3 regions of the Micromonospora sp. NPDC093277 genome follow, and region 1 is predicted to be linked to each of the others. Evidence: riboswitches for the same ligand, from Rfam matches in the RefSeq annotation. Region 1 holds a riboswitch; each other region holds the start of a gene.

What was found. A riboswitch is a leader RNA that binds a small molecule or an ion and turns the genes downstream of it on or off. The one in region 1 is predicted to bind cobalamin.
Region 2: another riboswitch for cobalamin. It lies ahead of ACIRG9_RS07585 (prenyltransferase/squalene oxidase repeat-containing protein); the one in region 1 lies ahead of ACIRG9_RS05560 (ribonucleoside-diphosphate reductase subunit alpha).
Region 3: another riboswitch for cobalamin. It lies ahead of ACIRG9_RS07555 (peptidase); the one in region 1 lies ahead of ACIRG9_RS05560 (ribonucleoside-diphosphate reductase subunit alpha).

The regions. Positions count from the first base shown of each region.
Region 1 is NZ_JBIWJO010000002.1:207,036-211,421, forward strand. It holds gene ACIRG9_RS05555 (M1 family metallopeptidase) at 109-1,533, shown strand; cobalamin riboswitch at 1,639-1,853, shown strand; gene ACIRG9_RS05560 (ribonucleoside-diphosphate reductase subunit alpha) at 2,024-4,386, shown strand, end outside.
Region 2 is NZ_JBIWJO010000002.1:647,481-651,866, reverse strand. It holds gene ACIRG9_RS07600 (hypothetical protein) at 1-57, shown strand, start outside; gene ACIRG9_RS07595 (LysE family translocator) at 175-798, opposite strand; gene ACIRG9_RS07590 (acyl-CoA thioesterase) at 802-1,314, opposite strand; cobalamin riboswitch at 1,430-1,644, opposite strand; cobalamin riboswitch at 1,796-1,928, shown strand; gene ACIRG9_RS07585 (prenyltransferase/squalene oxidase repeat-containing protein) at 2,014-4,386, shown strand, end outside.
Region 3 is NZ_JBIWJO010000002.1:638,810-643,195, reverse strand. It holds gene ACIRG9_RS07565 (ECF transporter S component) at 1-724, shown strand, start outside; gene ACIRG9_RS07560 (hypothetical protein) at 922-1,407, opposite strand; gene ACIRG9_RS07555 (peptidase) at 1,443-2,483, opposite strand; cobalamin riboswitch at 2,585-2,754, opposite strand; gene ACIRG9_RS07550 (methylmalonyl-CoA mutase family protein) at 2,849-4,386, shown strand, end outside.

The sequences.
Region 1 (4,386 bases):
GCAGACCGGTGGAGGCGAGGGCGGCCTGCAGATCCTTGACGGAGGCGCGTCGGTACGGATGGATAGGCGTACTCATGTGACACCAGTACGCCCACCGAGAGGACTCCCATGACATATCCACGCCTGCGCGCTGCCACGATAGCCACGGTCGCACTGGTGGCCGCCGGATCTGCGGTGGCACCGGAAGCGGCCGGCGCGGCACCGGGCAACCCTGGCGCCCCCCGTTACTCGGCCGGCGCGCCGAGCATCGGCGACCCCTACTTCCCGGACCAGGGCAACGGCGGGTACGACGTCCAGCACTACGACCTCGACTTCTCGTACGACCCGGCGACCCGGTTCATGGACGCCACCGCCACCATCACCGCGGTCGCCACACAGGACCTCGACCAGTTCAACCTCGACTTCCGCGGCCCGGAAATCTCCTCGCTGACGGTCAACGGGCACGCACACGCCTTCACCCGCGACGGTCAGGAACTGGTCGTCACCCCGCGCCCGAAGCTCAAGGCCGGGCAGACGTTCACCGTGGTGGTGAAGTACGCCGGCGTACCGGCCGTGATCACCGACCCGGACGGGTCGATCGAAGGCTGGGTGCCGACCGACGACGGCGCCTTCGTCGCCGGTGAGCCGCAGGGCACGCCGGCCTGGCTGCCCACCAACGACCACCCGACCGACAAGGCCACCTTCCGCTTCACGGCCAAGGTGCCGGAGGGGCTCACCGCCGTCGGCAACGGGCAGCTCCTCTCCCAGGAGACCAGCGACGGCTGGACCACCTTCGTCTGGGACTCGACCGAGCCGATGGCCAGCTACCTGGCGACGATCACCATCGGCAACTTCGTGGTGACCGAGACGACCACGGCGGGCGGGGTCCCGGTGTACATCGCGGTCGACCCCCGGCAGGTCGCCGGCTCGGCCAGCGCCGTCTCCCAGCTCCCGAAGATGATCGACTTCTTCTCCTCGAAGTTCGGCCCGTACCCGTTCGCCTCGACCGGCGCGATCATCGACCGGGCCCCGAACGTGGGCTACGCCCTGGAGACGCAGACCAAGCCGATCTTCTCCGGCGCGGCGAGCGTCAGCACCATGGCGCACGAGCTGGCCCACCAGTGGTACGGCGACAGCGTGTCGCCGGAGCGCTGGTCGGACATCTGGCTCAACGAGGGTTTCGCCACGTACGCCCAGTGGATGTACACCGAGTACAACGGCGGCGCGTCGGTCGCGTCGACCTTCAACAGCAGCAGCAACTACGGTCGGGCCGCGTCGTCGTCGTTCTGGCAGACGGTCCTCGCCGACCCGGGCCCGGTGGACATGTTCAGCAGCATCCCGTACAACCGGGGCGCGATGACCCTGCACGCGCTGCGCGGCAAGGTCGGCGACGAGACCTTCTTCCGCATCCTCCGCGAGTGGGCGGCGGGCAACCGCTACAGCCACGCCTCGACGGCCGACTTCATGGCGCTGGCCGAGAAGGAATCCGGGCAGAACCTCGGCACCTTCTTCGACGTGTGGCTGTACCAGAAGGGCAAGCCCACGACCTGGTGACACCGGCGGGCCCCGCGACCCTTCGGTCGCGGGGCCACCGCGGTGAGACGAAGCCGACACACCGACGCGACATCTGGTGTTGCTCGGGTGGCGGCACAACCATATATGGTGTCTGACGCAGCTGGTTCGACCGTCCTTCCAGGGCGGCCGAGGCAAGAGGGAACCCGGTGGGAATCCGGGACTGCCCCGCAGCGGTGAGTGGGAACGACCGCCGTCATCAGCACTGGACCTGTGGTCCGGGAAGCGACGGCCAGTAGGAGACCGGTTCCGGCCGGTCGTGCCCGCGAGTCCGAAGACCTGCCAGCGCGTCGCACGCCCTCGACGGGGCGCGCGACGGTCCGAGGCCGCGCGGGACGGCCGACGCCACCGGGCACCGCCACGCCGGCACGTGCCCGCCGGTGTCCGCACCCGCGCGCCGAGGACCATCCGGTCCCGAGCTCGCGAGGAGTGCGTAGTGACAGTCACCGAGGTTCACCCGGCCGCCGGCGCGGTGCCGGGCGAAGCCGCCCCGCCCGGGCAGCGCCGCCCGCAGATGCACGTCCGCAAGCGCAACGGCGACAGCGAACCGGTCGACGTCAACAAAATCGTCCGCGCGGTCGAACGGTGGACCGACGGCCTCACCGACGTCGACCCGCTGCGGGTGGCGACCCGCACCATCAGCGGCCTCTACGACGGTGCGAGCACCGACGAACTGGACCGGCTGTCCATCCAGACCGCGGCCGAGCTGATCGGCGAGGAACCGCAGTACTCGCGCCTGGCCGCCCGCCTGCTGGCCGGATACGTCGACAAGGAGGTACGCGGGCAGGGCATCGCCTCGTTCAGCCAGGCGATCCGGCGCGGACACGCCGAGGGGCTGATCGGTGACGAGACCGCCACCTTCGTCGCGGCCCACGCGCGCAAGCTCGACGACGCCGTCGACCCGGCGGGGGACCTGCGGTTCGAGTACTTCGGGTTGCGCACCGTCTACGACCGGTACCTGCTGCGGCACCCGACCAGCCGGCTGGTGCTGGAGACGCCGCAGTACTGGCTGCTGCGGGTGGCCTGCGGGCTGTCGCGTACCCCCGGCGAGGCGATCGACTTCTACCGGCTGATGTCCAGCCTGGCGTACCTGCCCAGCTCACCGACGCTGTTCAACTCCGGCACCCGGCACACCCAGATGTCGTCCTGCTACCTGGTCGACTCCCCACGCGACGAGCTGAACTCCATCTACCAGCGCTACGCGCAGGTGGCCAACCTGTCCAAGTTCGCCGGCGGCATCGGCATCGCGTTCTCCCGGGTCCGCTCCCGGGGCGCGCTGATCCGCGGCACCAACGGGCAGTCGAACGGCATCGTGCCGTGGCTGCGGACGCTGGACGCGAGCGTCGCGGCGGTGAACCAGGGCGGCCGGCGCAAGGGCGCGGCCTGCGTCTACCTGGAGCCGTGGCACCCGGACGTCGAGGAGTTCCTCCAGCTTCGCGACAACACCGGCGAGGACGCCCGGCGTACCCACAACCTGAACCTGGCCAACTGGATTCCGGACGAGTTCATGCGCCGGGTCGAGGCGGACGCGATGTGGTCGCTGTTCGACCCGGACGAGGTGCCCGAGCTGCCGGACCTGTGGGGGGCGGAGTTCGACGCCGCGTACCGGGCGGCGGAGGCGCAGGGACGCTTCGTGCGGCAGGTGCCCGCCCGGGAGCTGTACGGGCGGATGATGCGGACGCTCGCGCAGACCGGCAACGGGTGGATGACGTTCAAGGACGCGGCCAACCGGCTGTGCAACCAGACCGCCGAGCCGGGCAACGTGGTGCACCTGTCGAACCTGTGCACCGAGATCATCGAGGTGTCCAGCGACGCCGAGACCGCGGTGTGCAACCTGGGTTCGGTGAACCTCGCGGCGCACCTGACCGGCGGCGGCATCGACTGGGAGCGGCTACGGGCGACCGTACGCACCGCGGTGACCTTCCTGGACCGCGTCATCGACATCAACTACTACCCGACCCCGCAGGCGGCGGCGAGCAACCCCCGCTGGCGGCCGGTCGGGCTCGGGCTGATGGGCCTGCAGGACGTGTTCTTCGCGCTGCGGCTGCCGTTCGACTCCCCGGACGCGCGGGAGCTGTCCACCCGGATCAGCGAGGAGCTCTACCTGACCGCGCTGGAGACCTCCGCCGACCTGGCCGAGCGGTCCGGCCCGCATCCGGCCTTCGCCGAGACGCGAGCCGCCCGCGGCCAGTTGCAGCCGGACCTGTGGGGCGTCGCCGGCACACAGACGCAGCGGTGGACCGCGCTGCGGGACCGGGTCGCCGCGCACGGGCTACGCAACTCGCTGCTGGTGGCGATCGCCCCGACGGCGACCATCGCCTCGATCGCCGGCTGCTACGAGTGCATCGAGCCGCAGGTGTCCAACCTGTTCAAGCGCGAGACGCTGTCCGGTGAGTTCCTCCAGGTCAACACCGCCCTCGTCGCCGAGCTCAAGGCGCGTGGGCTGTGGACCGAGCGGATCCGGACCGCGATCAAACGGGCCGAGGGCTCCGTCCAGGACGTCACGGAACTGCCGGCGGAGGTACGCGAGCTGTTCCGTACCGCGTGGGAGCTTCCGCAGCGCGCCCTGATCGACCTGGCCGCCGCCCGCTCGCCCTTCATCGACCAGTCCCAGTCGCTGAACCTGTTCCTGGCCGCGCCGACCATCGGCAAGCTCTCCTCGATGTACCTGTACGCCTGGAAGGCCGGGCTGAAGACCACCTACTACCTGCGCTCCCGGCCGGCGACCCGGATCCAGCAGGCCACCGTCCCGGCCCGGGTGGCCGTCCTCGCGCCGGTGGCGACCGACGAGCAGGCGCTGGCCTGCTCGCTGGAGAACCCCGAGTCGTGCGAAGC
Region 2 (4,386 bases), 440 kb from region 1:
GTGACCGTGGTCGGTGATCCCAGGGGCGGACCTGATCCCGATAGCCCCGGTCGCTGAGCCGTCGCGGCGGCGCTGCGGTCGAAGATGGACGTGCGCCATTCACGATTGACCTGGGCGGTGGCCGACGGCGGCGGCCGGATGCGCCCGGTGTCGGTACGTCACCTGCGGTCCCTGTCAGCCGGCCGCCAGCCGGAGTCCGAGTGCGACGAACGCGACGGCGCAGATCCGGTTGATCCACCGTGACCAGCGGCCCTCGGACATCCGGCCGGCGAGCCGGCCGGCGCCGGCGCCCAACGCGATGTCGACGGTGAGCTGCACCACCACGAAGAGAGCGCCGAGCAGTGTCAACTGGGCGGTGGCGTTACCCGCGGCCGGGTCGACGAACTGGGGCAGGAACGCCACGCTGAACAGGATCATCTTCGGGTTGAGCAGGTTGGTCACCAGTCCGCGGAGGAACGCGTGCCTGGTGGTGCCGCCCTGCTCCGGCGCGGTGGTGGTCGGCCGGCCGGCGGTTCGTAGCGCCCGCACCCCGAGAACGACCAGGTAGGCCGCGCCGGCCCAGCGGATCGCGGTGAACAACACCGGTGAGGCGGAGATGAGCGCGGCGAGGCCGCCGACGACCGCGGCGACGTGCACCGCCTCGCCCGCCGCCACGCCGAGAGCGGCGACCACCCCGGCACGGGTGCCGTAGCGAGCGGCGTTGGCCAGGACGAACATCATGTCGGGGCCGGGGGTGACCATGAGGACGGTGATCGCGGCGAGGTAGCCGGCGACGGTCGCCGCGGACAGTCCGAGCATGTCTCAGTCCTCCTCGGCGCCGTCGAGCAGGGCCCGCCGCAACGCCAGCCGGTGCTCGCGGCGGATCTGCGCCTCGCGGTAGCGGCGCTGGTCCTCGTCGGTCTGCGGCAGCAGCGGCGGGACGACACGGGGTTGGCCGTCGTCGTCGACCGCGACCATGACCAGGTGCGCGGTCGCCACATCGACCGGCGGTACCGCTCGGTCCCACCTGTCCGCGCTCACCTTGACGGCGACCTCCATCGAACTGCGACCAGCCCAGGTGATCCGGGCGTCGACGTGGACGACGTCACCGACCCGTACCGCGCGGAGGAAGGCGGTCTCGTCGATAGCGGCGGTGACCGCAGGTCCGTCGGAGTGCCGTGCGGCGACCACCCCGGCGACGGAGTCGATGAGGTTGAGGATCCGCCCTCCGTGCACGGTGCCCATCAGGTTGGTGTGGTGCTGGTCCATGATCTGCGACATGGTCAGGCGCGAGGCCGACGGCGGCCGGCCGGCGAGTGTGGTGGTGTCGTGCATGGGTCGTCCGTCCTCGGGAAGCAGACCGCCGGACCGGCCGGAGCGCACGTCGAGGACACGCCCCATGGCGTGTCACCCGCACGACCCGCCCGCGAGGTCGACGGCAGCGCACACCCCTCGTGTGCGCAGCGCGGGCAGGTCTTCGGACTCGCGGGCGCGGCCGGACGTGCCGGTCTCCTACTGGCCGTCGCTTCCCAGGCCATGGGCGGCCCAGTGCCGATGACGGCGGTCGTTCCCACTCACCGCTGCGGGGCAGTCCCGGACTCCCACCGGGTTCCCTCTTACGACGCCCGGTCAGGGACCGGGCGAACCAGCGCCGTTCTCCACCCTACAAGGCTCCGACCGATCGTTCGGTCGTGCCGGAGCCGGCTGTGAGCCACGTCCCTCGCCCGAACCGCCGGCTCAGCTCACCGAACCCCGAGCGCGTGTCGACATCGATCAACGCCTTGCTGTTATCCAGGTGACGCCCGTCGAGGATTGACGTTGGCGAAGAGCGTGTGTTGCGATGGGGTGCTCCAGCATCAGGGGAAGCCGGTCAAATTCCGGCACTGGCCCGCAACCGTAGGTCCCGTCAGGGACGAGTCGGATTACCTGGCTGGAGGTGCCACGTCAGCGTCGTCGAGGTCACGGCGCGGGCATCGCGCCGGGGAGCCGGTTCGGGGTCCGCGTCTGCGCCGCTCACCCCTGGAAGAGTGCGTCATGCCGGTTCCCGCCCGCCGATCATCCCGCCTGTGGGCTTCCCTCGCGACACTGATCACGCTCGGCATCACCACGGTCGTGGTGTCCGTGCCGGCCGCGGCTGACCCGATCGAGTCGTGTACACCGGCCAACGGCGCCGTCGTCGCTGTCGATTTCCGCCCCTGGGGCGGTCAGGTGCTGCGTGGTTGTGACGCCACGCCGACCACAGGTTTCGATCTGTTGCACGAGGCGGGTTTCACCACCACCGGGACTGTCCACGACGGACCCGGATTCATCTGCCGGATCGGCAACGCCACCTTCGAAGCGGGCACCCAGTACCCCAAGCCCGACCAGGAGGCGTGCACGCTGACCCCACCCGCGACGGCCTACTGGTCCTACTGGTTCGCCCCACCCGGCCAGCGAACCTGGACCTACAGCCCGCTGGGCGCCATGGCCAAGGTGCCCGGCCACGGCGAGGTGCAGGCCTGGGTCTACGGCGGCACCGACGTGGGCGGCACCACGGGTCAGCCGACCTTCACCCCGGATGAGGTCCGCGCTGCCGGCACCACCCCGCCTGCGACCGCCACACCCACCATCGGGCCCGGCGGCCCCGGTGCCCAGCCCACCCCGGCCCAGATCGCCGCCGCGACCGCCTTCCTGGCCGGGAATCTGACCGACGGCGATCACGTGTACGACGCCGATTGGGAGACGGTCGACTTCACCCGCACCATCGTCGTGGCCACCGCGCTCGCCGCCGCGGGTGGTCAGGATCCCGCGCTGGCGAAGCTGCTCGACTACCTCGCCGCGCACGTCGACGCGGCAGTCTTCCCCGACGGCGCTGCCGCGCCCCCGAATCAGTACAACGCCGCCAGCCTGTCGCTGCTCGTCACGATCACCGGTGGCGATCCGCACACGTTCGGTGGACGCGACCTGACGGCGGTGCTCACCGACCGGGTGTGTACTGCCCTCGACCCGTTGGCAGGCTGCGCGGCCGCGGGAGACTTCGCCGGATCCTCGTCCCCGTCGGCACACGCGACAGCACTGCTGGCGCTGCGCCGCGCCGGGATCACCCCTCCGGCGTCGACGGTCGAGCGGCTGCTGCAGTGGCAGTGCGCCGGCGGCGGATTCGCTGATTCCCTGATCGCTCCTGGCGAACTGTGCACGCAGGACCCGGCGAACACCGGGACGGCGCTTCTCGCGTTGACCGTTCTCGGTGGCCACGACGCCGCGATTACCGCTGCCAGGCAGTACCTGACCGGAGCGCAGCAGCCCGGCGGCGGCTTCCTGCCCTACGTCGGTGCCGCCGCGCCCGAGACGTATGTGACGGCTCTCGCGGCGCAAGGGCTGATCGCGACCGCCGCCACCCAACCGGCTGCCGAGGCGATCGCCTTCCTCACCGCACGCATCACCGGCGACGGAGGACTCGCGGCGGACACCACGATCACCGAATCCGACCTGGTGGCAACCTCGGGGGCGGTCGCCACGCTGGCCGGAGGCAACCTCGCGACTCTGAGTCACCCGCTCGGCGGCGAGCCACCACAGGGCCCCACACCAGACCTCGCCAAGGGGGTGGAGTGGCTCGTCGGGCCGAAGCAGCTCATCGACGGCCGATATTATGAGTCGTTCCCTGGCTACCCCGACTTCGGCCTCTCCATCGACGGTGCGTTCGCCTTGGCCGCGACGGGGCGAGATGACTCGAAGCTGCGGGCGATCATCGAGTTCATCCGCGGTGGCGGCAAGGTCGGCGACAGCGAGTTCACGGTGGACAGCTGGCTGGGCGTCGGCACCTCGTACCCGTCGGGTGGCGCGATCGGCAAGGTTGCGCTCCTCGCCCAGGCCAGCGGCTATGATCCACGATCTTTCGGCGGCCATGACCTCATCGCCGCCCTCCGTGACATCACCTGCACCGGTGTTGACGCCGCCACGGGCTGTGCCGGGAAGGGAAACTACCGCTACGCCACCTCGGTGTTCTCGCAGGCTCTCGGGATCATGGCGCAGCTGCGGGCCGGGCAGCAGCAGGACGCGACCGCACCGATCGAGTACCTCAGACAGCTCCAGCGCGCGAGCGGTGCCTTCCCCAGCCTGATTCCCGCTGACGGTAGCGGAGACGAGGTCGACAGCACCGCGATGGCCGCGATGGCCTTGGCTCTGCTGACCGACGACCCGGCGGCGACCGCCGCCGTCGACAAGGCCCTCACCTGGCTCGCCGCCCAGCAGAAAGCAGGCGGCGGGTTCCCCGGCGCGGCCGGCGACTCGACCAACTCCACCGCGTTGGCCATCCAGGGCCTCACCCTGCGACGGTCCGCCTACGCCGCGCACATCGGTAAGGCGCTGGCGTTCCTGGCCGGGCAACAGAATCCCGACGGCGGGTTCAACGTCGCCTCCGACGGCCAG
Region 3 (4,386 bases), 430 kb from region 1:
GCTCGTCCTCGCGGTTGTCTTCGCCGAGATCGCCGATGGCCGCATCGACGCCAAAGCCCTGGCCATGCTCGGCGTCCTGTCCGCGATCAACGCGGCGTTGCGGCCGCTGGGCGCGGGCACCGCCGGCATCGAGACTGTTTTCTTCGTCCTCGTCCTCGCCGGCCGCGTTTACGGGCCCGGCTTCGGCTTCGCGCTCGGCTGCACCTCGCTTTTCACCTCCGCGTTGCTCACCGGCGGGGTCGGCCCATGGATGCCGTACCAGATGTTCGGCTGCGCCTGGGTCGGTATGTTCGCCGGCCTGCTTCCCGCGGCCCGCGGCCGGGCCGAGATCGGGCTTCTGGCCGGCTACGCCGCGATCGCCGGATACGGCTTCGGGTTCATGCTCAACCTGTCGTTCTGGCCGTTCTCGCTCGACCCGGGCAGTTCCATCGCGTACCAGCCCGGCCTGCCCGTGCTCGAACAGTTCCAGCGGTATCTCGTCTTCTTCAGCGTCACGTCGCTGGGATGGGACACCGGCCGGGCTGTCACCACCGCCGTGCTCGTCGTCGTCACGGGTCCAGCCGTGCTCGCCGCCTTCCGCCGCGCCGCTCGCCGCGCCAATTTCCAGGCGACCGCGACGTTCACCTCCCCGGCATCCGCCCAGGCGGGGCCGGCCGATGACGGCAACGCTCTCGGCTCGCTGCGACCGGGCTCTCCGCTTGCCGGTCACCAGCACCGCCCGTGACATCAGGGTCGGATCTGCGCCAGCTTGTTCAGTTGCTGCTACGGCTACGACTGGGCGGCTACCGCAATATCGCTCACGGCTGTGGGACCTGTGTAGTTGTGCCCGGCGTACCGGGTGCCGACACCCTGCCGCCCCGTCGCGCGACGTCAGAGCGGTGGCCGACACCCGGTGCGCCAGGTCACACCGCGGACCTAGGGTCAGGGCGCGGCGATGCTCGGCGGAGCGCCCGCGCCGAAGGACCAGCCCTCGACGCTGCCCGGAGCCGGGTTGTAGCTGGTCGCACCGGAGGTGCTGTAGGACCACGAACCGCCGGGCGGCGCGTGCCAGTACGACCAGTACGCCGTGGCCGGCGGGGTGTTGACGCACGGCTCGGTCGCGGCGGTCGGCTTGCCGTTGATCCGGCAGACGAACGCCAGTCCCCAGCGTGCGGTGCCGGTCACCGTGAAGCCGGCACCTTGGAGCGCGGCCAGCCCGGTGGCCGGATCGCCGGGGGCGCACCCGACCTGGACCCCGCCACCGAGGGCGGCGTAGTCGACCACGACGGTGACCCCCGAGGTGCCGGTGCAGCCGGCGGCCTGGGCGACCCGCGGTGCGGGCTCGACGGCGGTCAGGGCGACGGCGGTGACGGCAGCGGCCAGCAGGCCGGCGAGGCGTCTACCGGTGCCGAATCGGCGAGGGAACACGAATCCTCCTGGGTGTGGACGGGAGACGGGACAGGTCACCGGCAGGGAGGGACCGGTGCGCCGGGCATGGCGTCGGTGGCGGACAGCCGGGCGTACCCGGTGCCGGTCAGGCCGAGGACGGCCTGGGCGGTGGCGCGGGCGGCGGTGTCCGGGTCGAAGGCGCCACCGTCGAAGTCGACCGCGCCCCGGTCGGCGGGCGTGCCGGCGCAGCCGACCTGGAGCCCGGCCAGGAATACGCGGGCTCGCGCCCAGGCCAGCGGTCGGCCGCCGTCGCGCAGCGCCTGCGCGGCGAGCCCGGTGCTGTTGGCGTTCGCCGTGCCGGCCGCGTTGGCGAAGCCACCGTCGGCGCGCTGCACGGACGCCAGCCAGCGCAGCCCGGCGGCGGCGTCGGCGCGGCGCCCGGCGGCCCGCAGTGCCTGCACCGCGAGCGCGGTGGCGTCCACGTCGGACGTGCAGACCGGCTGCGCGGGCAGCAACGGGTAGCCGCCGTCGGTGCACCGGGTGCCGGCCAACCAGGCAGCGGCCGCCGGGGGTACGCCCTGAGCGGTGCGGCCCAGGGCGAGGATCGCGAAGGACTGGCTGAAGGCGTTGCTGTAGTCCCCGTACGCGGACCGGTCGGTGAATCGGCCGGCGGGCGACTGGAGGGAGCGCAGCCGGGCGATCAGGTCCACCCCGCCGACGTCGGCCGGGTCACCGCCGCGTACGTCGACGGCGAGCGCGAGCTTGGCGGTGGCGCCCGCGTACGCCTCGGTGGCACCGTCGCCGATGTAGCCGTCGCGGACGTCCGGCCGGGTGACCCAGGCCAGGGCCCTGGCGCCGGAATCGTCGGCGACACCGGCGGTGGCGAAGGCGAACACCGCGTCGAGGGTCAACCCCTGGTCGGGGTACGCGACGCCGTCGAAGACCACCTCGAAGCGTTCCCCGTCAACGAGTTGCCGGGTGAGCCAGCCCGCGGCGGCCTCCGGGCGGTCGGCGGCGCGCGCGGGCGTGGCGGATGCTGGTGTGACGAGGGTGAGCGCGGTGAGGACACCGCAGAACAGGGCGAGCACGTAGTGCCGGCTCAGGCGGACGACCATCGGAAGCGCCTTTCCGGCCCGGCGGTCGTCAGAAACCCGGCCGACCGCCGTGGGGCAGGGTCGACCGGACTCCGACCCGTGGGCCACGACGGGTGGGAAGCAGGGACGATCGCGAGTGCGGCGGGTATTCGGGCTCGCCGCCGGGGTGTCTCCCACCTCGACGGCCCACCGTTGCGGGCCAGCGCCGGATTTCGACCGGACTTCCCCCGCACGCACGCGCGTTGGTTGAGTTGTCGCGACAGTCTGATCCGCCACAGCGGCCAATGTCAATATGTGAGCCGGCGGACACATCGCGTGATCGCCGGTGAAGTTGGTGTTCTCACATCCGGGCGCCGGGCGGGTTCGGCCGCCCTTACCATCCGGGCATGACAGTGCCGTCGGAGACGCTTCGGCTCGCCGCCGATTTTCCTGCCGCCACGCATGAGCAGTGGCGGCGGTTGACTCTCGGGGTGCTGCGCAAGGCCGGCCTCGCCAGCGAGGACACCCCGACCGAGGCGGTCGAGGAACTGCTGGCACATCGCGGGTACGACGACGTGACGCTCGCACCGCTGTACACCGCCGGCGACCCGACACCGGTCCCGGGACCGCCGGGGCTGTTTCCGTTCACTCGGGGCGGGCGGGCGACCGGCGCGGTGGTGGCGGGCTGGGACATCCGGCAGCGTCACGCCGACCCGGACCCGAAGGTCACCGGTGAGGCGGTCCGCGCCGACCTGGAGAACGGGGCCACTTCGCTGTGGCTGGTGCTCGGCGAGGGCGGGATGCCGCCGGCCGGCCTGTCGGCGGCCCTGGAGGGTGTCTATCTGGACCTGGCCGGGGTGGTGCTGGACGCCGGAGCCTCCGCCGTCGAGGTGGTGCCGGCGTGGTTCGCGCTGCTGGCGGACCGGGGTGGGCCAGCAGCCGAGGTGCGGGGCAATCTCGGCGTGGACCCACTCGGCTGGCGGGCGCGCACCGGGCAGCGGTGGGACGGCCCAGCCGGCGAGTGGGCCCGCCGGTGCGCGGCCGGCTTCCCGGGCCTGCGGGCGATGACGGTCGATGCCACCGGCTATCACGACGCCGGCGGCTCGGACGCGCAGGAACTCGGCTGCGCGCTGGCTACCGGCGTGGCCTACCTGCGCGAACTCACCGACGCCGGGATGGACGTGCCGGCAGCGTTGGGGCAACTGGAGTTCCGGTACGCGGCCACCGCCGACCAGTTCGCCACCATCGCGAAGCTGCGCGCCGCTCGCCGGCTGTGGGCGCGGGTGGCGCAGGTGTGCGGCGCGCCCGAGGCGGGCGCGCAGCGGCAGCACGCGGTGACGTCCACGGCGATGATGACCGCCCGCGACCCGTGGGTGAACATGCTGCGCACCACGCTGGCCTGCTTCGCCGCCGGCGTCGGCGGCGCGGATGCGGTCACGGTGCAGCCATTCGACCACCGCCTGGGCCTGCCGGACGGCTTCGCCCGGCGGATCGCCCGCAACACCCAGTCGCTGCTGCTGGAGGAGGCGAACGTGGGCCGGGTGATCGACCCGGCGGGTGGCTCGTGGTACGTCGAGCGGCACACCGAGGAACTCGCCCAGGCGGCCTGGGCGTGGTTCACCGAGATCGAGCGGGCCGGCGGGATGGCGGCGGCGCTGGACAGCGGCCTGATCGCCGACCGGCTCGCCGCGACGTGGCAGCGGCGGGCCGACAACCTGGCACACCGCAAGGACCCGCTGACCGGGGTCAGCGAGTTCCCGCACCTGCAGGAGCGGCTGCCGGCCCGTCCACCCGCGCCGGGCCCGCCCGATGGCGGGTTGCCCCGGCACCGGTACGCGGAGGCGTACGAGGCGCTGCGGGACCGGGCCGACGCGCACGCGGAGGCCACCGGCGCCCGACCCACCGTCTTCCTTGCCACCTTGGGCCCGGCGGCGGTGCACAACGC